2 regions of the Vibrio tritonius genome follow, and region 2 is predicted to be linked to the other one. Evidence: riboswitches for the same ligand, from Rfam matches in the RefSeq annotation. Region 2 holds a riboswitch; the other holds the start of a gene.
The links. Region 2 has a riboswitch for cobalamin ahead of JCM16456_RS19790 (cobyrinate a,c-diamide synthase). Riboswitches for the same ligand answer to the same signal wherever they lie in the genome.

Region 1 (11,420 bases), on a different replicon from region 2:
TCATTTTGTCTGCGAGTTCGTTAACTACAGGTGTCATCCACTGTGGTTTACTGGTACCCAGTGGGTCAATCTCTTGCGCCCAATCAGGACACTTTTCGTTTAAGAAATGATTAAGCGTAATAGGTTCGCCAAAATTCACATAGCCTTGGCCAAAATTACGTAATTTACGAATGGTACGAATAACCAAGCCTGCGTTTTCTTTCTCTTTATGACTGCCTTTCAGCTCTTTGGCATAGCTACCGACTTCCATCACATGCTCATACCCGATATACACTGGGACTAGGGTGACTGGGCGATTCAAGCCACGCAACATCGCTTGAATCGTCATAGCCAACATACCTGTTTTCGCTGGAAGTAGACGACCTGTGCGAGAGCGTCCTCCCTCACTGAAGTATTCTACCGAATAGCCTTTAGCAAAAAGCTCGGCCAAGTACTCACGGAAAATTGAAGAGTAGAGTTTATTGCCTTTAAAGCTGCGACGAATAAAGAACGCACCGCCACGGCGAAATAGAGGGCCTGCAGGGAAAAAGTTAAGGTTAATCCCCGCTGCAATATGTGGTGGAACCATGCCTTCATGGAAAAGAACATAGGAAAGCAGCAAATAGTCCATATGACTACGATGGCAAGGGACATAAACAATTTCATGCCCATCTTGAGCAAGTCGTCTCACGGAGGCTGCATTATTAATGTTTAGACCTTGGTAAATACGGTTCCAAAGCCAACCTAATAATTTGTCGCCTTTTTTTACTAATGAGTAGGAGAAGTTAGCCGCTATTTCATCAAGAATCTTTAATGCTTCTGCACGGGCTTTATCTAAGGAGATATTTTTACTTTTTGCTTCATCTTCAATCGCTTTGACGATCGCAGGTGAGTTCATCAAGCGTTCAAACAAGCGGTATCTCTCTGGCAAGTTAGGACCAGAGGCCGCCAGTTTTTGCCGTGAGAAATGGATTCTGGCAACGCGGGCCAATTTATGGGCGATAGCTGTGTCAGTACCATGGGTGTCGGCCATGGAACGCATCGATACGACAGGACTAAATCTGACTAGGCAGTCACGACCTGAACTCATCACAACATAGCCTTTTTGCAAAACGTTATATGCTTGCAGATACGGCTTGTGTTGTCCTTCTTTGCCAGGTTTTCGTCCCCACAGTACCGTGATTGGTAAGACTTGCACATCCAACTCACTGTCGTTTTGATGCTCTTTTAGCAGCGCAGAGAACTGTTGGATCGAATTACTTGGAATATGACTATGTTTTTTGAATACACCTGGTCGAGAGGAAATATAGACATAACGTCTGAAAGTATGGCCATTGATTTCAAGAGGTTCTAGTGGGTCAGGTAAACCGAGCGACAACGCATATCGTTGCAAGGTTAGCAGATCAACGTTAGAACGAAATGGTAGGGCATAGACGATGGGTTTGATAGTATTGATACCCAAGTCATCGATAGGTTTCGATGGTATAACGGAGCCTTTCACCAGTGCTTTTAACGGAAATGCTAATAGTGAACGAGTTAAGGTGTGTCCAGAAGACATAAAGTTCTGAGCCTCAAGAAATTGCTATTATTCTTTATGCATATCAGAGCCTTGCTTATGTAGCAGGGTACATCATAATATGCGCGAATTTGACGGTTTTTGTGGTGCAAGAATAGCAGAACTGGTCAAACCTGTTAACTTAATTGGCGAATATCTAAGTCAACATGTAGTGAAATGTTGTTATTGTTTTGCGTTTTATGGAGTCATCTGTGTACAAAAAAAATCCCCAAGGATTAAAGCGAATAATCAAGGCAGGAAAATATTCTTATCAAGGTGTGATGGCTGCATTTAAAAATGAGGCTGCATTTCGTGAAGAAGTGATTCTTGCGTGTATTTTGATTCCATTAGCTTGTTGGTTAGATGTGACGCACATTGAACGCATTCTATTGATTTGTTCAATTTTGCTCGTGATGTTAGTTGAGCTACTGAATAGTGCTATCGAAGCAGTTGTCGATCGAATCAGTAGTGAATACAGTGAGCTTGCTGGTCGAGCAAAAGATATGGGATCGGCAGCGGTGTTTATTGCCATGCTGATCGCCGGATACATTTGGATTGATATTGTGTTCTTTTAAGCCGATCAATTAAAAAGTAACCAATTGGCTTTTCATTTCGCCAAATACTGGATATACTCACAGGCAACTGTATAAACAGACAGGTGAATTATGAAGCCGTTAACGCCACGCCAACAAGAAGTTTTTGACCTGATCAAAAGCAAAATCGATGAAACAGGAATGCCACCAACACGTGCGGAAATCGCTCGTGAGCTGGGGTTCCGTTCAGCGAATGCTGCTGAAGAACATTTAAAAGCTTTGGCAAGAAAGCAAGCCATTGAAATTGTTCCCGGAGCGTCTCGCGGCATCCGAATTCTTCTAGAGTCTTCTGCCAATGATTCGTCAGATAGTTCTGGTTTACCTTTGATTGGCCAAGTGGCTGCTGGTGAACCTATTCTGGCCCAGGAACATGTAGAAGCCCATTACCAAGTTGATCCTAATATGTTTAGACCAAACGCCGACTTTTTATTGCGCGTTCATGGTGAAAGTATGAAAAATATTGGGATCATGGATGGTGATCTGTTGGCAGTACACAAAACACAAGATGTGCGTAATGGTCAGGTGGTCGTTGCTCGTGTTGAGGATGACGTGACAGTTAAGCGGCTAGAACGTAATGGTTCCACTGTATTACTGCATGCAGAAAATGACGATTTTTCACCTATCGAAGTCGATCTTACCTGTCAGCAACTTACCATCGAAGGTATTGCTGTCGGTATTATCCGTAATACGGATTGGATGTGATTTTTATCTGAGATCTATTCTCATTAACTTGCCAATCTAATTGATATTCATTATCATCTTTCTGTGATTTCATAAGGAAGATGATAATGTCTACTGATTTCAATTCATCCCTCAAACGTTATCAGATCCCAACTAATCTCGTCCAACCTTTGTGGTTACGCAGTAGAGAGAGCTTGGCGGATAATGGACTGATTTATGATCCCATTGCTGCGACAGCATGTTTGCGTTGTCAGCTTGCTCCTGAATGCTTAGCTGGCGATATTAATCAAAAGCAATTACTTCATGCTACGCTTACACAACTCTGTGACCAACAAGTTCGTTGTTTCCTAGAGGCTCATCCAGATGGCTGGATAGTCAATGTCGGTGCTGGTTTAGATACTCGTTTTTATCGTATTGATAATGGCCGTTGTCATTGGATTGAGTTAGATGTTAGTGAAACATTGTTGTGGCGTCAGAAACTTTTCCACGCTAGTGAGCGATATCATAATGTCTGTGGTAGTGTGACTCAGCTAAATTGGTTTGATTCTCTTCCTGTTCCAGAATATGCCCCAGTAATGATCGTATGTGAGCATGCTTTACTCGACTGTAATGCGTCACAGGTAGCCGATTTTGTTCATGCGTTAGGTCTGCATTTTTCGAGTGCCGTTGCTTGTGTTGTGTTGGCAGGGGATAAGAGTGCCTCTTATCTTGGCCAAAGGATGGGCTCTGGCGAGTATCAGCATGGTTTTGCGAGTGCCAAAGATGCCATGCTTAACTGTTTGCCTTGGTTGACGAGCGTCGCAGTTCTTTCTCCATTTGATCGTTATTGCCCTCGATGGAAGCTGTGGCAACGATGGCTTAGTAAGTTGTCTCATTATAAGTACCGATTAACGCCTATCGTTACCACTTTGCGTTGGTAACGACATTCATAGTGTAATTCTTATTACTTCGATACACTTTGCTTAACAAATAAGAGGGCAAAGTGTGCAATTTATTCTTCAAACATTAGCGAACCGAACCATGCATAAGCAAGTTTTCTGGCTTGCGATCCCTATGGTGTTATCCAATATTACTGTTCCTTTATTGGGATTAATCGATGCTGCCGTTATTGGTCATTTAGAGCATGCCTGGTATTTGGGCGGAGTAGCTCTGGGTAGCACCATGATCAGTGTTACCTTATGGTTGTTAGGCTTTCTGCGTATGTCGACTACGGGACTCACCGCTCAAGCTGTGGGGGGAGATGATGCCCACCAATTGGTTCGTGTTCTGGTGCAAGGTTTGTTGATGTCTCTGGTGCTAGCTGTAGGTTTTTTGCTTATTCATCGTTTGGTTGCTCAAGTCATTTTTGATTGGAGCCAAGCCAGTGATGAAGTCAAACATTATGGTTTCGAGTATTTCACTGTTCGTGCATGGAGCGCACCAGCCGCGTTAGCTAACTATGTATTACTCGGCTGGTTATTGGGAACCCAAAATGCGAAAGCGCCTATGTGGATGGTCATTATCACTAACGTCGTCAATATTTGCTTAGATTTTTTGTTTGTGGTGGCTTGGGATTGGAAAGTAGAAGGGGCTGCTCTTGCTTCTGTGATCTCTGATTACGTAGGGACTGTGTTTGCTCTGTGTTGTGTGATTCGCTATTGGCGAAAAAAACACCTGCCAATGCCTAGCGCTTTGTGGCAGCAGGTCAGTCATGGGCTAGGGCGTTTTATCAAGTTAAACCGAGACATTTTTCTTCGTACTCTTTGTTTGCAGTTGGTTTTTAGTTTCATGACATTTAGGGGAGCGGCGATGGGTGACCAAACTGTTGCCGCCAATGCCGTGTTAATGAGTTTCCTGATGTTCATCTCCTACGGTATGGATGGGTTTGCCTATGCTATGGAGGCAATGGTGGGGAAAGCCATTGGTGCGAAAAGCGCTGAGAAATTGAAAGAGGCAATGATTGGCACTGCATTTTGGAGTTTAGTGATTTGCCTTTGTTTAACCTGTTTATTTGGCTTTATGGGAGATCATTTAGTTGGGTTGATTACGGATATACCTGTTGTGCATCAACGAGCAATGATCTTCCTTCCTTGGTTGGTAGCGATGCCTTTAATCAGTATGTGGTGTTTCCTTTTGGATGGTGTGTTTATTGGTGCGACGAAGGGAAAGGAGATGCGTAATAGTATGTTTGTTGCGGCTTTGGCTTTCTTTATTGCTTTTGGTGCAACATTGTCATGGGGTAATCATGGTCTGTGGTTTGCCATGCTAAGCTTTATGGCTTTGCGAGGTTTAACTCTTGGAGTGGTAATGACGCTTCAATGGCGTCGGCAACGTTTTTTGATATAAGAAAAATAAGCCCCCGTTTCACTACTTAGTTAGGCGAGGGCTGTAATTAGAAATATGGTTAAAACAAGCGGTTTAGACCATTGAGAGCTGCAACACGATAAGCTTCTGCCATCGTTGGATAGTTGAACGTTGTGTTAACGAAATATTCGATGGTATTGGCTTTGCCTTTTTGTTCCATGATTGCTTGGCCGATATGGATGATTTCTGCCGCACGCTCACCAAAACAGTGGATGCCCAAAATCTGTTTAGTATCTCTATGAAATAGGATTTTTAGGCTACCGACATCTTTACCTGCAATCTGAGCTCGAGCGAGATGTTTAAATGATGAACGACCTACTTCATAAGGGATCTTTGCGGCTGTTAATTCTTGTTCAGTTTTGCCAACGGAACTAATTTCAGGAATAGTGTAAATACCAGTGGGTATATCTTCAATGAGTTGGCTTGATGCTTGGCCAAAGGCAATAGCCTGAGCAACGAATCGCCCTTGATCATAAGCTGCACTTGCCAGACTCGGATAACCAATCACATCGCCGACGGCATAAATGTGTTCTGCCCCAGTTTGATAGTTCTGATTTACGTGCAATTGACCTCTAGCGTCGGCTTCAATTCCAACCGCCGATAGATTTAACTGATCTGTGTTACCAGTGCGACCATTAGCGAACAAAAGGCAGTCTGCTTTCATTTTCTTGCCGGATTTTAAGTTCAAGATCACACCGTCATCTTTGGCTTCCACTGATTCATAGGTTTCATCATTACGGATAATGATGCCGCTATTCCAGAAGTGGTAAGAAAGTGCATCTGATATTTCGTTATCCAAGAAAGAAAGTAGTCTATCTCTAGTGTTGATTAGGTCTGTTTTAACCCCTAAACCGCGAAAAATAGAGGCATATTCGCATCCAATAACGCCTGCGCCATAGATGATGATATGGCGTGGGTCGTGGTTAAGGCTAAGAATGGAATCACTGTCGTAAACTCGAGGGTGATTGAAATCAACATCTTTAGGCCGGTATGGGCGTGAGCCTGTTGCGATGACAAATTTGTCTGCAGAATAGTGTTCAATACCGCCTTCGATGTCTTGAACTGCAATGGTGTTTGCATCAACAAACTTCGCAGAGCCAAATATTAGACTACAGTCGTTACGATCATAAAAACCTTGTCTTAGGCGAGTCTGTTTATCGATAACACTTTTTGCATGGCCGAGAATATCGGAAAAGGAAGCGTGCAGACTGGAACGATTTTTACAAAATAGGGGATTATTATTGAATTCAATAAAGCGGCTAACAGCATGACGTAGCGCTTTGGAAGGTATTGTTCCCCAGTGTGTGCACCCGCCACCAACGCTATTTTCTTTTTCAATTATGGCAACGTTCTTTCCTGCTTTAGCTAGACCCATAGCGGCACCTTCGCCTCCAGGGCCACTGCCGATGACAATTACGTCAAAATGGTTGTTGGGTGTCATTGGAAATCCTTTCTTGCTGTTTACATTATTGTTTCTTTATATTAACTCACTTGAAAAGTATGAAAACGTAACAGACGTAGCACAGTGGCGAGGATCACGCGTTCTCGGTTATTTAATCTGTTACATCACCTGCTACGATGGATAATGATTCTGGAAAAGCATTATCTTAGTTGTTCGTTTAACATCATGTTTTGATGGTAAATAACAGCCAGTTGTCTTAGTTGGCAGATAAGGCCCTTTTCGAATTAGGCAACTTATTTTGTTACTTAGACAATGTGCATAATCAGGTTATAGTATGGTCCATAGTTTCCTTAATCGAGAAATGATTCCCTATGAAATCCACAGGAATCCGCGCCCAGCAAAAAGAAAAGACTCGTCGTTCGCTTATTGACGCGGCATTTAGTCAATTGAGCGCCGAGAGAAGTTTCTCGAATTTAAGTCTTCGAGAGGTTGCTCGAGAAGCCGGAATTGCACCGACTTCATTTTATCGTCACTTTAAAGATATGGACGAATTGGGTTTAACTATGGTTGATGAAGGTGGTTTACTGCTGCGTCAACTTATGCGCCAAGCTCGCCAACGGATTGTGAAAGAAGGCAGTGTGATTCGCACATCGGTTGAAACTTTCATGGAGTTTATCTCTAATAGTCCAAACGTATTTCGCTTGTTGCTTCGTGAACGTTCCGGCACTTCTGCTGAATTCCGCGCCGCTGTTGCCAGAGAAATTCAGCACTTCTCCGCTGAATTAGCGGAGTACCTTGTTGTGATGGGGATGCATCGCAGTGAAGCAGAAACTCAAGCACAAGCTTCGGTTACTTTGGTATTTTCTTCCGGTGCAGAGGCGTTAGATCTTAATCGTCAAGAACGAGAAGAACTGGCAATTCGTTTGATACGGCAGTTACGAATGATTGCCAAAGGTGCACATTGGTATCGGAAAGAACGTGAACACAATCTAGTAAAGGATGAAAAAAATGTCGACGCAAAATGACAAGTCCAATCCAGGTTCGGAGAGAAAAACGTTAGTTCTTGCGCTCATTGCAGGGATGTGTGCAGATGCCATTCTTTCGTGGCTTACGATGAATGAAGTCTCATTTTCAATTTTCCCTCTAATTGCTTTAGTGTTAACTCTGCAGGCGCTGTATCAGGAATACTTACGTCATCCTATTGCTGAGGATGTACCTTTAGTTGGTTTGGCGTGTTTTTTTGTTGGCGCGTTTGGGCATTCGGCTTTCATTAAAGCTCAGTACCCTGAATCCGGGTCAAATTTCTTTTCGCTAATTATTTTATTGGTGTTAGTGCTGTGGGTAGGCAAGAAACTTGGTTTTCTTTCACCCAAGGATAAAAAATAAAAAAACGAGCCGTTGGCTCGTTTTTTTATGCAAACTATTTTCGTTCTAAGAACACACCAGCTTCCATATGGTGGGTGTATGGGAACTGATCAAATAGCGCAAAACGTGTGATTTTATGTGTTTCACACAAAATATCTAAGTTTTCTTTTAACGTTTCAGGGTTGCATGAAATGTACATGATACGTTCGTAACCTTGGACCATTTTGCAAGTATCTTCATCCATGCCCGCACGAGGTGGATCGACAAAAATAGTGTTGCAGTTGTAGCTTTTTAGATCGATACCGTTGTCTTTTAGGCGACGGAATTCTCGCTTGCCTTCCATTGCTTGAGTAAATTCTTCTGCAGACATACGAATGATTTGTACGTTGTCGATTTTGTTTGCGGCGATGTTGTATTGTGCTGAGTCAACCGATGGTTTAGCCAGTTCAGTTGCCAATACTCGCTCAAAGTTCTGTGCTAGCGCTAAAGAGAAGTTGCCGTTACCACAGTACAATTCAAGAAGGTCGCCTTTGCTGCCTTGAGTGCAATCTACAGCCCATTCCAGCATTTTCTGAGCAACCTGACCATTGGGTTGCGTAAAGCTGTTTTCTACCTGTTGATAGATATATGGCTGACCATTTACATGCAGTTTTTCTACGACGTAATCGCGGTCTAGCACGATCTTCATTTTTCGGGCACGACCAATCAGGTTGATGTTATAACCTTCTTTCGTCAGCGTTTCTTTTAACGCTTTAGCCTGATCAATCCAGTCTTGTTCTAATTGACGGTGATACAGTAGCGAAATAAGGATTTCGCCGCTCAGAGTTGAGAGAAAGTCGACTTGGAAAAGCTTGCGACGTAAGACATCTTCTTTCTTTAGTTCTTCGACAAGGCATGGCATAAGCTCGTTGATCAATTCGCTTGCTGCTGGGAATTGGTCAACTCGATATTTTTCACGAGTTTCTTGGTTGAACATGATGTAGTAAAGATCGTCGCCTTCGTGCCATACACGAAACTCTGCGCGCATACGATAAAACTGATTTGGAGACTCGAATACTTCTAACTCGGGTACGTTATACGGAGTAAACATCTCATTTAGACGTGATACTTTTTCGGCTAACTGTTCAGAGTAGCGGTTAGGGTTGACATCAAGAGTCGCCATTACATTACCTTTTTATGGTGTGCGTGATTTCAGAGCGCAGATTTTATTCAATACAAAGCTTATGTCCAGTTTTGTCCTAATCTAATTCGTTTTATCAATAAAAAAGTAAAGTCTAATAGACTTTATTAGACAATCTTTAATTTGGTTCTTACTATCCAATTGAGTTGGTGTGCAAACGAGAAAATCTCGTTTGCACTTAAAAGGGAATCTGGTGTAACTCCAGAACTGACGCGCAGCGGTAATAGAGAACGAAAGCTCATTTGATGACACTGCTTTTTGTGGGAAGTCGAGTAAGTAGGATAACAGCTCTTAAGTCCGAATACCTGCCAACAACTGAGCACATAAAAGGACACATAGATCCTGCTCAGCTTTTTTACGCGATTTAGGACCAAGTAAAGTCATGAAAAAATCTCTTATTGCAGTGGCAGTGGTGTCAACTGCGGCGCATGTACATGCGGCAAATAGTCAATCTTCTTCAATAAATGAGACGGTAGTCGTTACTGCGAACCGTTTTGAACAGCCCCAGTCTGCTGTTTTAGCATCTGTAAGCATTATAACCCGCCAAGACATAGAAAGCATGCAAGCTGATAGTGCCCTTGAAGTGCTTCGAACCTTACCCGGTGTCGAGATCAACTCTTTGGGAGGTAAAGCTCAGGATACGTCTATATACATACGTGGCACCTCAACGCAGCATACTTTAGTACTGGTTGATGGTGTTAAAATTAATTCTGCTACTTCTGGTGGTGCATCTATTGGGTTAATCCCTGCTTTTGCAATTGAAAAAATCGAAGTGATCCGAGGGCCAAGAGCGGCTATCTATGGTTCTGATGCTCTGGGTGGTGTGATTAGTATTACGACTGCAGGTAAAGGAAAATCTTTGCATAAAGCGACGATAGGCTACGGTGATAACAACCATAAGCTGTTAGGTTGGCACTCTTCTGGCCAACTTAATGAACAAACACATGGTTCGTTTATTGCTGCGAAGGAAAAGAGTGATGGTCACCGTGTGTATCAACTTGCACCAAGTGAAGATAAGCACGGTTATGATTCAACGAGCTTTTTTGGTAGCGTAAACCATCAGTTCAATGACCAGTGGCGTTTGGAAGGGAGTGCTTATAAGCAGGAATCAGACAATGAATATGCCAGTCAGTATGGTGGTCCAAAGCAAGAGAGTAATAACGACTTTTACAGTCTAATCGGTGGAGTGAATTTTCAAGTCGACAATTATAATTCGAAATTGACGGTATCTACTGCGCACAACGAAGCGTGGGATGGCGATGCAAATGGCTCCTCAGGAAAAAGTGCGCTGTTTACTCGTCGTAACAATGTTGTTTGGCTGAATACACTGACCCCAGTTGATGAAGTTGCTGTGAATATTGGATTGGATTACACAAAAGTTAAAGCGCATCGTGGTGGTACCAGTACTACGGATTACGACGATACCAGTAAGGATAACAAAGCAGGTTTCCTTACTTCACTAATCAGTGTTAATGAATTTACCGCTGAGGCAAGTGTTCGGCATGATGATGACAGTTCATTTGGCGGACATTCTACTTGGAATGTTGGGCTGGGATATCAGTTAATGGATAGCCTTCAGGTTGTGGCAAATTCAGGTACTGGGTTTAAAGCACCAACATTTAACGACTTGTACTGGCCTGGTCAGGGTAATCCGGAACTAAAACCGGAAGAATCGATCTCCAATGAGCTAGGGTTACGTGGTTATTCAGACTGGATTGATTGGGAAGTTTCCGTTTATAAAACAGACATTGACAACCTAATTGAATGGGCTCCAGTTGGGGCTGGTGGCGCTTGGATCCCTGCTAACGTGAATAAAGCTCGAATAAAAGGTTTGGAAGTCTCAGCTATTTTTGATACATGGTCAATAGAGCATAAATTATCGGCAGAATGGAAAGATCCAATTAATAAAGAAACGCATGAGCAGTTGGCACGTCGTGGTAAGCAGAACTTTAGTTGGCTGGTGAGCTACAACATCGCTAAATTTGACCTATCGATGGTTGCTAATTATGTGGGTGACCGCAGAGATAATAATAACGATAAGATGGGTTCATATACCACTGTTGATCTGGCGACACGTTACCACTTTACAGACCATTTTAGTATGGGTGTAAAAGTCAGCAATGCTTTTAACGAGTCATATGTGACAGGCTTAGGTTCTGGTAGTTATTACTACATGGCTGATGGCCGAAATGTTTTTGCTAGCGCAGAGTATAAGTTTTAACTAAGTAAACCGCCTTTGGGCGGTTTTTTTATATCAGCTTGACCATTGCGATAGGGAAAAGAGAGAGTATGATCAACGCGGATTTAATGATTGAGCCTATA
Region 2 (11,420 bases):
CTTGGTCATGAATAAGGGTGATTGCTGGCCATTCGTCGCGGTGGGCGACTGGGGCCGATAAACGTCCGGCTATTGCGATAACCCCTTTGACGGGAAAGCCTGCAGCGGCTGCATGCAGCGACATAATCGAACCTTGTGAAAAGCCCACTAAAATTGTGTCTTCAAGTGGTCCATAGCTTTCTAGCACTTGTTTGAACTTGGTCAGAGCTTGATTAACTCGGTCTGTGCGATTTTCCTCAGTCACGCCACTGATAGAAAACCATTGGCGACCGTAAGCAGACATATCGTATGGGTAAGGGGCATCAGGGTTAAACACTTCAACGTTGAACTCATCAAGTTTTAGCATTTCAATCAATGGGTTAAATGTGGCGCCGTTGGCACCGACGCCGTGTAAAAATATCACCCTTGTCATGGAGTTCTCCTTAATAAGCCCGTCAATCTGCGATTCACGGGCGTAGATTCTGTATCGTTGATTCTATACAGGGTTAAAGCACAAATGTGACATCTCAATGATTAGACGCGCACGGATTTGAGTAACCGTGTGATGTGCTCAGGGCCAATCGGGCGAATCCCGAGTGGGTTGAGCGCCTTAATCGAGTAATAGCCGCGCGTAATGTGATCCATATTGACCGTTTGTGCGATGCCCGGCAATTGATAAATTTTTTCCATATACGCAGAGAGCTTTGGATAGTCTGCAATGCGTTTCCAGTTGGTTTTGAAAATGCCGTGGTAGGCAGAATCAAAACGAATCAAGGTGACAAAGGCGCGAATGTCAGTTTCGGTTAGCTGCTTTCCAAACAGAAAATCGCCATCGAGTCGTTGTTCCAATTCATCGAGCATGGCAAACACGCCTTGCACTGCTTCATCGTAAGCTAGCTGAGTGGATGCAAAGCCCGATTTATACACGCCATTATTGAGCTGGTGGTACAAACGCGGGTTGAGTTCGTCGATCTGCTCTGCCAGTTCAGCTGGGTAGAGATCGTAATCGTTGTTTGCCAAGTCACCAAAACCGGTATTGAACATGCGCACGATATCCGCACTCTCGTTATTCACTATGGTGTTAGTGTGTGTGTCCCACAAAACAGGGACGGTTGCGCGACCGGTGAAATGGGCATCGGCGCGGGTATAAATCTCGTGCATGTAGCTGGAGTTAAATAGGGGATCTTGGTCTGCTTGATCGTAATCACCAAATTGCCAGCCTTGATCCGTAATCGTGGGATTAACGACCGTAATGGGAACATGTTGTTCTAGCCCTTTAAGAGCGCGGGCCATTAGGGTGCGCGATGCCCAAGGGCAGATATACGCCACATAGAGACGATAACGGCCAGATTCAGCTTTAAATCCAGCTTCGCCGGTTGGGCCAGCGCTGCCATCGGGGGTAACCCAATGACGAAATGAAGAAACTTGGCGCACGAAGCGACCCTGTTCATCTTTACTCTGGACGGGTTGCCAGTTTTCTACCCATTTACCATCGACTAACATCTGCCTTTACTCCTATCAATCAAACCGTTCCAGCATTTCGTGTTGTATTGTCGCGAGCGGATTAGGTTCGCGTGGGCTGGAAACCAATAGGGCTAGATTAACATTGAAGACTATCCACAAAAATGGTCATTATGTGGAATCATATTCGCCAAAATGTGGATAATCCCGTCAGTACAATTTGCTTATCCAGTAAAGGGCAATAAGCGCGATTTTTGTTAGCAACGGTGACGAGTTTGGCCGCTTACTTAACGCGATACATATCGAGGAACACACCGGTTGCACTGCGTGCAGCGCTGCAAACAAAGAGTGATTCGGTTAACCATTTCAGGTTGTCGCTGTACACTTCAAAGGTTGGCGTGGTTTTAAAGTAGATCTCGTCTTTAGGGATCTCGTTAAAAAAGCTCATGTCGTCGCTAAACAATTGGGCGCGCCATTGCTCTGGGATACGACGAATGCCGTTATTTTCGATATAGAAGGTATCGCCGTCTTTGGTTTCAACTGCGTAACGTGCCGAAAGATGACATAACCCCTCACAGTCGATGATTTGTGAATCGATGCCACCAGGAAGCACTTTTCCTTCAATAGCGCCGCTCACAATACCGGAGGCGATCGGGATTAATTGGCGTTTACCAAGGGTTTTAGATTGGCTGACGACAACGGGTTTGTCGACCTTAATTTCAATGCGAAATGAAAATTCAAATTCTGGAAACATAAGTACACACAATAGTAGGAAATTTTAGACAAAACTGTGAATATTCAACAAGATCTGCAAGAGATCGTTTGGGAATATACGGTTTTTATTGTTACCATATTCAGCCTAGCTAAGCCACGTTTTTCGTGGTTTTCTAACACGATTCACCGTGCTTTTTAGCGGCTGATTGAAAGGAATTTAGATGACAGTCCATTTTTTACTGGGTGGTGCACGCAGTGGCAAATCCAGTTATGCCGAGCAGTTAGCACTGGCGTGTAAAGCTCAATCTCAGAGCAAACAATTGCACTACATTGCGACGGCTGTCGCCTTTGATGATGAAATGCGCCGGCGTATTGAACTGCATCAGGAGCGTCGTGGAACACAGTGGCATAATCATGAAGAGCCAACGGAACTTGTCTCGCTGATTGAAAAGTTTTCTGTGCAGGATGTGGTACTCATTGATTGTTTTACCCTATGGATGAACAACATCATCTACAACAATGGTGATACCGCAACGGCTGAGATGATAGATGCGCAAGTTAAGCAACTCGTGCTGGCTCTTTCGCGCAGTCCTGCGACTTACTATTGTGTCTCCAATGAAGTTGGTTTAGGCATTGTGCCGCTTGGTGAAGTAACTCGTTTGTATGTCGACCATGCGGGTTGGATGAATCAGGCGATTGCCAAGGTTGCCGATACCGTGACTTTTATGGCTGCTGGTTTACCTTTGGCAATGAAGGGTGGGCCGGTCGAGGAGTTTCCCCATGACTAAGTTAAACTTTTATCTGATTCGCCACGGTAAAACCGTACAACCCAACGCGCTAAATGGTGCAACGGATGTGTTGGTGAATGATGATATTCAAGATGAAATGGCGGCTTGTATCAAAGCAGGTCCGGTGAAAAAGATTGTGAGTTCACCTCTGCGTCGCTGCTTTGATGTGGCTGATCGCCTGTGTCGGGAGCAGTTCGATATTCAGGTTGATCAGAGCTGGCGTGAGCTAGATTTTGGCGTTTATGACGGTGTTCCTTATGATGAGTTAGGGGATGCTTGGGCAGAGCTAGAGGCTTTTTGGGCCGATCCATTAGCCAATCCGATACCGGAATCGGAACCTTTAGACCAAGGTTACTATCGTGCAGTGGCAGCGTGGAAACATCTGGTTGAACAGGCGCAAGAAGACACCATAGTGATCACCCACGGCGGGATGATCCGTTTTGTGTTGGCACACCTTCTCAATGTGGATTGGAAAGATCCCAAGTGGTATAGCGTGCTGAACATTACCAACCAGAGCGTTACTCATGTTCAGCTGCTGCGCTATGAAGGGAAAGCGTTTTTTAGCGTTCAAGGTGTTGGTCTGCCGTTGACCACCACGACCTTTGATTAACGCACCCCACCTTGAATGAGCTGTTGTCGATGTTGAGTGTGGTAAAAACCAAGCACATCGATTTGGCGAATTTGATGAGCTATTTTTTCCACATCGTGGCGGGATTCATCGTACATAACACCGATAACACTGCCACTGTGGGCAAGGTTAATGCCATACAAACCTTGGCGTTCTACCATGTCTAAGATGGAGTAAAAGAGCGGTTTTGGCAGCACTTTTTGGCTTTCAATGGCGCTCAGAGTTGCCGCTTCACCCAGTAATGCTTTGTCTTGTTCGTCCACGGCATTACGCAAAAGGCGGTGGGCCTTTTCCAGTTGGTCTGAAGATGCTTGTAGGGTTTCATAACGACGCATGCGGTGGTAATCCGCCGTCTCTAAGCTAATCGAACTTTCCAATACCAACAGATTAATAGGATCAATCGTCCCCATGGTTTCAATCACTTCGCCTTGGTTATGGTCAAAGAGGGTTAGGGCATTAAAGATGGTTCCGTCGGTTGGCTCTAATGAGGCGCACAAATGGCCAATTTCCACCTCAGTGAGTTCGCGATTAAAATAACGGGCTGTGGCCATCAAGGTTGCTGCGATGTCGGCAGTGCTGCTTGCCATCCCCTTGGCTTTCGGAATATTACTTTCAACATGGATAGAAAGTTCTTTCGCGGCTTCTTCTGGCTGACCAAGAAACGTTAACGCTAAATTGAAAGCCTTACGTGCCATAAAGCCGGTATTGGTGGGAAGATCGGGGTTTCGACTGACCTCAACCGTTGAAAACCAATTAATTGGGCAGGAAACCAATTTTTCATTGCCATTAATCCAGCCTTGAATTAATTCACCACAGGAAGCGGGGCAACTTGCTTTAGCCATGATGTAATACCTCTTTTAATGCCGAAATCAGCTGGATATTGGCCGCACGGGATTTGATTGCAATACGATAAAACTGTTGATTTAACGTTGGGTAATTGGCGCAACTGCGAATCAATATGCCGTGTTTCATCATTTGAGCTTGCAGCTGACTATTTGGCTCAAGATGTTTAAAAAACAGATAATTGGCGCTTGGCCTATACATCGTAATGCCTGAAAGTTGACTTAATTCCTGCCAAACAAATGTCTGCTCTTGCTCTAACCAGTGTAGGGTGTTCTTTACAAATTGGGTATCAGAGAACAGTACTTCACCCGCTAAAGCGGCAAGCGCATTAATGGTCCATGGTTCACGCTGTTCCCGCATCTGGCCAAGCAATGCGTCATTCGAAGAAAGCAAATAACCTAGACGCAAACCGGGCATGGCATAGAACTTAGTTAAAGAGCGCAGAATAGCGAGATTTGGATAATCAGCCAGTTGAGCCACTAAGCTTGGCGTGTCTCCCATAAAATCGATAAAGGATTCATCAATAAACAGCGCAATATCGAGTGCATGGCAACGGGCGACGATTGCTAATAATAAATCGTGGTCTGGCATTAAACCGGTGGGGTTATTGGGCGTACACAAGAACAAGGCATCTAAGGAGGCGTCGAGTGCGTCGAGTAACTTGGGGGTCAATGCAAACTGTTCGGATTCTCGCAAATTAAATTGCACGATTTCGCAATCGACGCGCGCTAAGGCGCGGCGGTATTCGGCAAAACTTGGCTCAACAAGAAGCGCCTTTTTCGGCTTTATGTGATTGGCCCACAGAAAAATCAGTTCAGTTGCCCCATTGCCCGCAATCACCTGTTGTACGGGCAGTTGGTGATGGGCTGCGATCGCTTGGTGCAACTTGAGATAATCAATATCTGGGTAGTGTTCAACACAATCGAGCTGCTCGATAATGGCTTGTTTCACACTGTGTGGCATACCTAAGGGGTTAATATTGGCGCTAAAATCAATGACCTGCTCCGGGTTTAAACCGTGCTCTTGTGCCATTTGAATGACATTTCCACCGTGCTGCCCACTTTTGGCCATACGCGCTTCCCAAATGATATTGATGTTGTGTTGTTATAAGGCCACTTACTGGTTAAGTACTAACGATTGTATCTCGTGATGCGTGGCAGTAAATTCCAAAATTGTGTGTTTTTCCGCGACCTTACCGATGACGATCAGGGCTGGAGAGCGTAATCCAGCGTCTTGCACCAAGCTGGCGATGCTGTCTAAGTTACCGCACACCACTTGTTGCTCTTTACGTGACGCATAGCGAACCACGGCAACCGGGGTGGAGGCATCTTTGCCACACATAATAAGCGACTGACAGATGTGACTTAGCTGGCTCATTCCCATTAACACCACTAAGGTGCCATCAAGTTTGGCGTATTGTGACCAGTCCACCTGATCTTTCCCTTCTTTACGGTGTCCGGTAATGACATGAAAAGAAGAGGCACAATCACGGTGAGTTACAGGAATGCCTGCGTAGGCTAATCCACCAATCGCAGAGGTGATGCCCGGTACGACTTCAAACGGAATATGATGTGGAATTAGCGCTTCTGCCTCTTCACCACCGCGACCAAATACGTATGGGTCGCCACCTTTTAGCCGAACAACATTCTGCCCCTGAAGTGCATGTTTTATCAAGATATTATTGATTTCTTCTTGTGGGATAGGATGAAAGTTAGGGGTTTTGCCCACATTGATCAATTCACACTGAGCGTTTGCTTCATCAAGCAGTTCTTTACACACAAGTCGGTCGTAGACCAAGACATCGGCTTGGCGAATGCAGTGTAAACCTTTTACGGTAATAAGGGTTGGATCTCCTGGACCTGCTCCGACGAGCCATACTTTTCCTGGCATGTTTACTTTTCTCTTTATTCAGTGAGGAAAATCGTTGAGCGGCCTTGCTCACGATTGGCTATCACTATGTTATTGATGTTATTTGGTATCTGCGTTTGACAGTACCATCGCTGATCGCGTCTTTTTTTGAGCCACGACAATAATGTGTCAGTTAATAACGATTTACGAAAAAATAAATAGAGAAATAAACAGCAGAATATAAAAGCGGCGCGAAAAAATGAAATTATTTCAATTTATAGATGAATAAAATTCAATTTAGCTGAAGGAATAATCAATGTGGAGAAATATTTAAAGTGCCTGATTTACCGAGAAGAATTTATTTTAACCAATTAACTAAAGATAGAAAGAAAACAGAAATATCTTGATCTATATCATGGATGAATAGCGGTAAATATTAATATGGTAGCACTTTAATTTTGTGTAACAGCACGAACATGGCAAAGACGAATACAGCTCATTGGCTGTTTAATTAAGCATCTTGGTTGCAGTTAGCCAAAAATTTGTGCTGTTATTCTCTGTTAGCGTGATGTGGCTTAGTTAGGATGTGGATTAGTTACATTAAAGATGAAGGGAATGTGGCGCAAAGCGCATGTCGCTTGGGATAAGCTTGAGGTATAGTAAGCGCGTTTATTTATTTGTTTATCATAGAGATGCGCATCGTGTGAGCGATGCTCCGGAAGCGAGGTGAGAATCCTCCGCAGCCCCCGCTGCTGTAATGCTGACAATTTGGCTAACACCACTGTTTTAGAAAACGGGAAGGAGCCAAAGCGAATGACGCTAAGCCAGAAGACGAGTCACTATGAATTCCAAAACTTCTTCGGTGGGAAGAGAGTGGAAACAACCAGAACAGGTCATGCCGCAAGGTAGGCTTTGTGTTGATTGTTTTTCAAAACTCTCCCTATCAAGGACTAACTTATACCTTGTGGTGGAATATGAAAGCATTTGTGATTGCCGGTACAAACAGTGGTTGTGGAAAAACGACCATGACGTTAGGTTTGCTAAAGGCGCTAACCAATCGCGGTTTAGCGGTGCAACCTTATAAAGTCGGACCGGACTATATTGATACTGCTTGGCACACTCGTGTCAGCGGTGTGGCATCGCGTAATTTGGATGCCTTTATGCTGCCAGCAGACACCATGCGTTCTCTTTTCTACTCTCATACTCGTAAAGCAGATATCGCTGTCATCGAAGGGGTAATGGGCCTTTACGATGGTTATGGCGTTGATCCACATTACTGCAGTACCGCCGGCCTTGCTCGTGATTTGAATTTGCCGGTAATTTTAGTCGTGGACGGGCGCGCTGTGTCGACCTCTGCCGCTGCAACCGTGATGGGGTTCCAACACTTCGACCCAGAACTCAATATCGCAGGGGTGATTTTCAATAACGTTAATTCCGATTCTCACTTAGATTTGATTCGCGCGGCAGTGGAAAAATACTGTCAAATACCCGTCTTAGGTCGCCTGCCTAAGTTGCCAGCAATCGAATTGCCCGAGCGCCATTTAGGGTTGTTGACCGCGCAAGAATCTTCACGATTTGATCCTCATTGGCAAACTCTTGCAGAGGCGATAGAAGAGCATATCGATTTAGATGCCTTGCTGGCGCTAAGTGAGATAGAAGATCAGGGCGCAGACATCAACGAATTTGCTTTCCCCGATCTCAATGCATTGCCAGAATCCTATGCAGAGTCCGATCAAGAAGCAGACCAAGCGGGAGCGGGTTTAACTATCGCGCTGGCCCACGACAACGCGTTTAACTTCTATTACCAAGACAATCTCGATTTACTCGAGCAGCAAGGCGCGACCATAGTGCGCTTTAGTCCTCTAGATGATGAAGCCGTACCTGAATGTGACTTAGTGTATATCGGCGGCGGTTATCCGGAATCGTATGGCGCAGCATTAGCGCAAAATAGCAGCATGCTTGCATCACTGCGCACGCTCCATCAACAAGGCACCCCCATTTATGCCGAATGCGGCGGCTTGATGTACCTCGGCGACAGCCTCACCACTTACGAGGACACACACCCTAAAACTACTAAAACTAACGGGGACACACACCTTTCCGCACATCCATTAACGGGGACACACACCCTAAATAAAGGGAATGTTAAGGGGGACACACACCCTATGGTGGGGATTCTACCTGGCCGTAGCACTATGACCAAGTCATTGAAAAGATTTGGTTACTGCTTTGCTACCGCCAACACCAATACGGTGATATGTCCGCAAGGAACAGTGTTACGCGGTCACGAATTTCATTATTCAGAGTTTACGACTGAGCTTGAACCTGTGTTCGATATGACCAAAGAACGCGATGGCGAAATCATTTCGCGTTGGGGTGGTGGTTATCAAGTTGGCAATACTTTAGCGACCTATCTGCACCTGCATTTTGCTCAACAGCCAGAGCTAATTAAGCACTGGTTTGCTCTTGCAAAAGAGAACCAACTTTCACGCACTAAACCAATAAACGAGGCAATAAAATGAGCCTTATCATCATCTGGTTTGCGTTTATGCTCGATTGGCTGATTGGCGATCCGCCCAATTGGCCGCATCCGATTCGTTGGATTGGTAATTCCATTAGCTGGATGGAGAAATGGCTGCGCAGCTTAGGTGAAAAACCGCAGTGGCTCTACATCGCTGGTGGTATTTTATGGCTGATTGTTGTCGGTGGAAGTTACGCGGTCACTCAAGGTTTGCTGTTTAGTCTGTTCCACTGGCACTGGTTACTGGGATCCGCAGTCGAGCTTTGGTTGGCAGTGACGGTATTGGCGGGTAAATGCCTGAAAGATTGCGCTTTGGATGTGATGAAGCCTTTGATGCAAGGGGATTTGGGGCAAAGTCGTATCATGCTCTCTTACATTGTTGGTCGTGATACTTCGCAATTGGAAGCGCCGCAAATTACTCGCGCCACGGTTGAAACCGTGGCGGAAAACAGTGTCGATGGTGTGTTTGCGCCTTTGATGTACCTGTTTATCGGTGGGGTGCCGCTTGCCATGGCGTACAAAGCGGTTAATACCCTTGATTCGATGGTGGGTTACAAAAACAACCGTTACCGCGAGTTAGGCTTTGTTTCTGCCAAAATGGACGATTTATTCAATCTTATCCCGGCACGTTTAGGCTGGTTGCTCTTAACATTTGCGGCTTGGGCACTGAATTTTAACTGGCGCAATGCGCTGCACATTGGTTGGCGTGATCGCTATCAGCATAAAAGCCCTAATTCAGCTTGGTCGGAAGCGACTGTTGCTGGGTCGCTCGGTATTCGTTTAGGCGGTCCAAACCGCTATTTTGGTGAAATGGTCGATAAACCGTGGATTGGTGATCATCACCGAGACATCGAGCCACAAGATATTGTTCACACTAATAAAATGATGTTTGTCGCGTCATGCGCCGCACTGATTATTTTCACACTTTGTTTTTGGATTATTCATTAGGGAATCATTATGACCTTTATTCAACAGCCGCAACTCATTGAAAGTACGAGCTTTGAAATCATCGACGGCATCATCGCGGAAGAATTTCCCGATTACCGTTTTCACAATGAGTTGGAAAAAAAGGTCATTACCCGTGCCATTCATACCACGGCGGATTTTGATTGGTTGGAAATCCTAAAATTTTCACCGGATGTGTTGGATAAACTGCAACAAGCGATTCTTTCTGGTTGCACCTTAGTTACCGACACCACCATGGCGCTATCAGGCATTAACAAACGTTTATTAGCCGAATATGGCTGCGAAACGCGTTGTTATATCGCCGATCCTGAAGTGGCCGAGATTGCCAAAGCCAACGGCATTACTCGCTCTATGGCCGCGGTCGATAAAGTGGTGCAAGAAGAAGGCAACCATGTGTTTGTGTTTGGTAATGCGCCAACGGCGTTGTTCCAATTACTCAGCCATGAAGCGCGTTTTGATGCCGAAAATTTACCCATCGCCATTGGTGTACCCGTGGGCTTTGTTGGTGCGGCGGAATCGAAACAAGCCCTACACGAAAGCCGTTTCCCACATATTGCAGCGCTCGGTCGCAAAGGCGGTAGCAACGTGGCGGCGGCCATTATTAATGCGGTGCTTTACCACATTCGCGATACGGCAGCCGACACTGCAAAAGCCCAAGCACAAGCCGATCACGATAAGGCAAACGCATGAGCGAAGAGACTCAGCAAGCCTCACCGATTAGCGCGAGTGCCAGTCCCGGTGGGGAAGAGTTAGTTTGGCATCGTGGAAAGTCTTATCGCAAAGGTTACACCACCGGGTCGTGCGCTACCGCTGCGGCAAAAGTAGCTGCCTTGATGATTGCGCGCCAACAGCTGATTTATCAGGTATCGATTGTGACGCCATCGGGCGTGACGCTCAATTTGAATGTGGAAGAGCCTTCTATTCAAGGCAATGAAGCGGTCGCGGCGATTCGTAAAGATGGTGGCGATGATGTGGATGCCACCCACGATATGCTGATTTTTGCGCGTGTGTCCTTGTTAGAAGAGAGCACCGACATTGAAATCACTGGTGGAGAAGGCGTGGGTGTGGTGACGAAAAAAGGCGTCGGCTTGCCGATTGGTTGGGCAGCAATCAATAAAACGCCACGTCATACCATCGAGCAAGAAGTGCGTGGTGTGATTGGCCCTAATCAAGGGGCGAAAGTAGTCATCTTTGCTCCAGAGGGAGAAGAGCGAGCCACCCGCACTTACAACGCTCGGTTAGGCATTGAAGGCGGTATTTCCATTATCGGTACAACCGGCATTGTGACGCCGATGTCGGAAGAGAGTTGGAAACGATCCCTTGCCATTGAGCTTGAGCAAAAGCGCGCTTTTGGTATGGAAGAAATCATTTTCGTGCCGGGCAATCATGGCGAACGCTTTGTTACCGATGAGCTGCATTTAAGCGGCGATCTGGTGGTGAACATGAGTAACTTTGTTGGCTACATGCTGCAAGAGGCCAATCGCCTGCAATTTAAACGGGTGATCATGGTCGGCCACTTAGGCAAGTTGGTGAAAGTGGCGGCGGGGGTATTTCATACGCACTCCCATGTGGCGGATGCGCGCATGGAAACCTTGGTCACGCATTTGGCTTTACTTGGCGCGCCAAACGATCTGCTCAAAGCGGTGTTTGCGTGTCCAACCACCGAAGCGGC

Region 1: it holds a riboswitch for cobalamin, as region 2 does, so the genes downstream of both, JCM16456_RS14655 (TonB-dependent receptor domain-containing protein) here and JCM16456_RS19790 (cobyrinate a,c-diamide synthase) in region 2, are expected to answer to the same signal.

Annotation. Positions count from the first base shown of each region.
Region 1 is NZ_AP014635.1:3,290,658-3,302,077, reverse strand. Features, by position in the region: gene plsB (glycerol-3-phosphate 1-O-acyltransferase PlsB) at 1-1,537, opposite strand, end outside; gene JCM16456_RS14695 (diacylglycerol kinase) at 1,747-2,109, shown strand; gene lexA (transcriptional repressor LexA) at 2,200-2,829, shown strand; gene JCM16456_RS14685 (class I SAM-dependent methyltransferase) at 2,910-3,728, shown strand; gene dinF (MATE family efflux transporter DinF) at 3,829-5,133, shown strand; gene sthA (Si-specific NAD(P)(+) transhydrogenase) at 5,192-6,592, opposite strand; gene fabR (HTH-type transcriptional repressor FabR) at 6,925-7,578, shown strand; gene JCM16456_RS14665 (YijD family membrane protein) at 7,562-7,939, shown strand; gene trmA (tRNA (uridine(54)-C5)-methyltransferase TrmA) at 7,974-9,080, opposite strand; cobalamin riboswitch at 9,229-9,425, shown strand; gene JCM16456_RS14655 (TonB-dependent receptor domain-containing protein) at 9,481-11,319, shown strand.
Region 2 is NZ_AP014636.1:1,001,964-1,013,383, reverse strand. Features, by position in the region: gene JCM16456_RS19830 (alpha/beta hydrolase) at 1-412, opposite strand, end outside; gene JCM16456_RS19825 (glutathione S-transferase family protein) at 514-1,482, opposite strand; gene JCM16456_RS19820 (DUF3237 domain-containing protein) at 1,724-2,194, opposite strand; gene cobU (bifunctional adenosylcobinamide kinase/adenosylcobinamide-phosphate guanylyltransferase) at 2,376-2,942, shown strand; gene JCM16456_RS19810 (histidine phosphatase family protein) at 2,935-3,552, shown strand; gene JCM16456_RS19805 (GHMP family kinase ATP-binding protein) at 3,549-4,412, opposite strand; gene cobD (threonine-phosphate decarboxylase CobD) at 4,405-5,484, opposite strand; gene cobA (uroporphyrinogen-III C-methyltransferase) at 5,530-6,303, opposite strand; cobalamin riboswitch at 6,935-7,116, shown strand; gene JCM16456_RS19790 (cobyrinate a,c-diamide synthase) at 7,176-8,783, shown strand; gene cbiB (adenosylcobinamide-phosphate synthase CbiB) at 8,780-9,730, shown strand; gene JCM16456_RS24015 (cobalt-precorrin-8 methylmutase) at 9,740-10,438, shown strand; gene cbiD (cobalt-precorrin-5B (C(1))-methyltransferase CbiD) at 10,435-11,420, shown strand, end outside.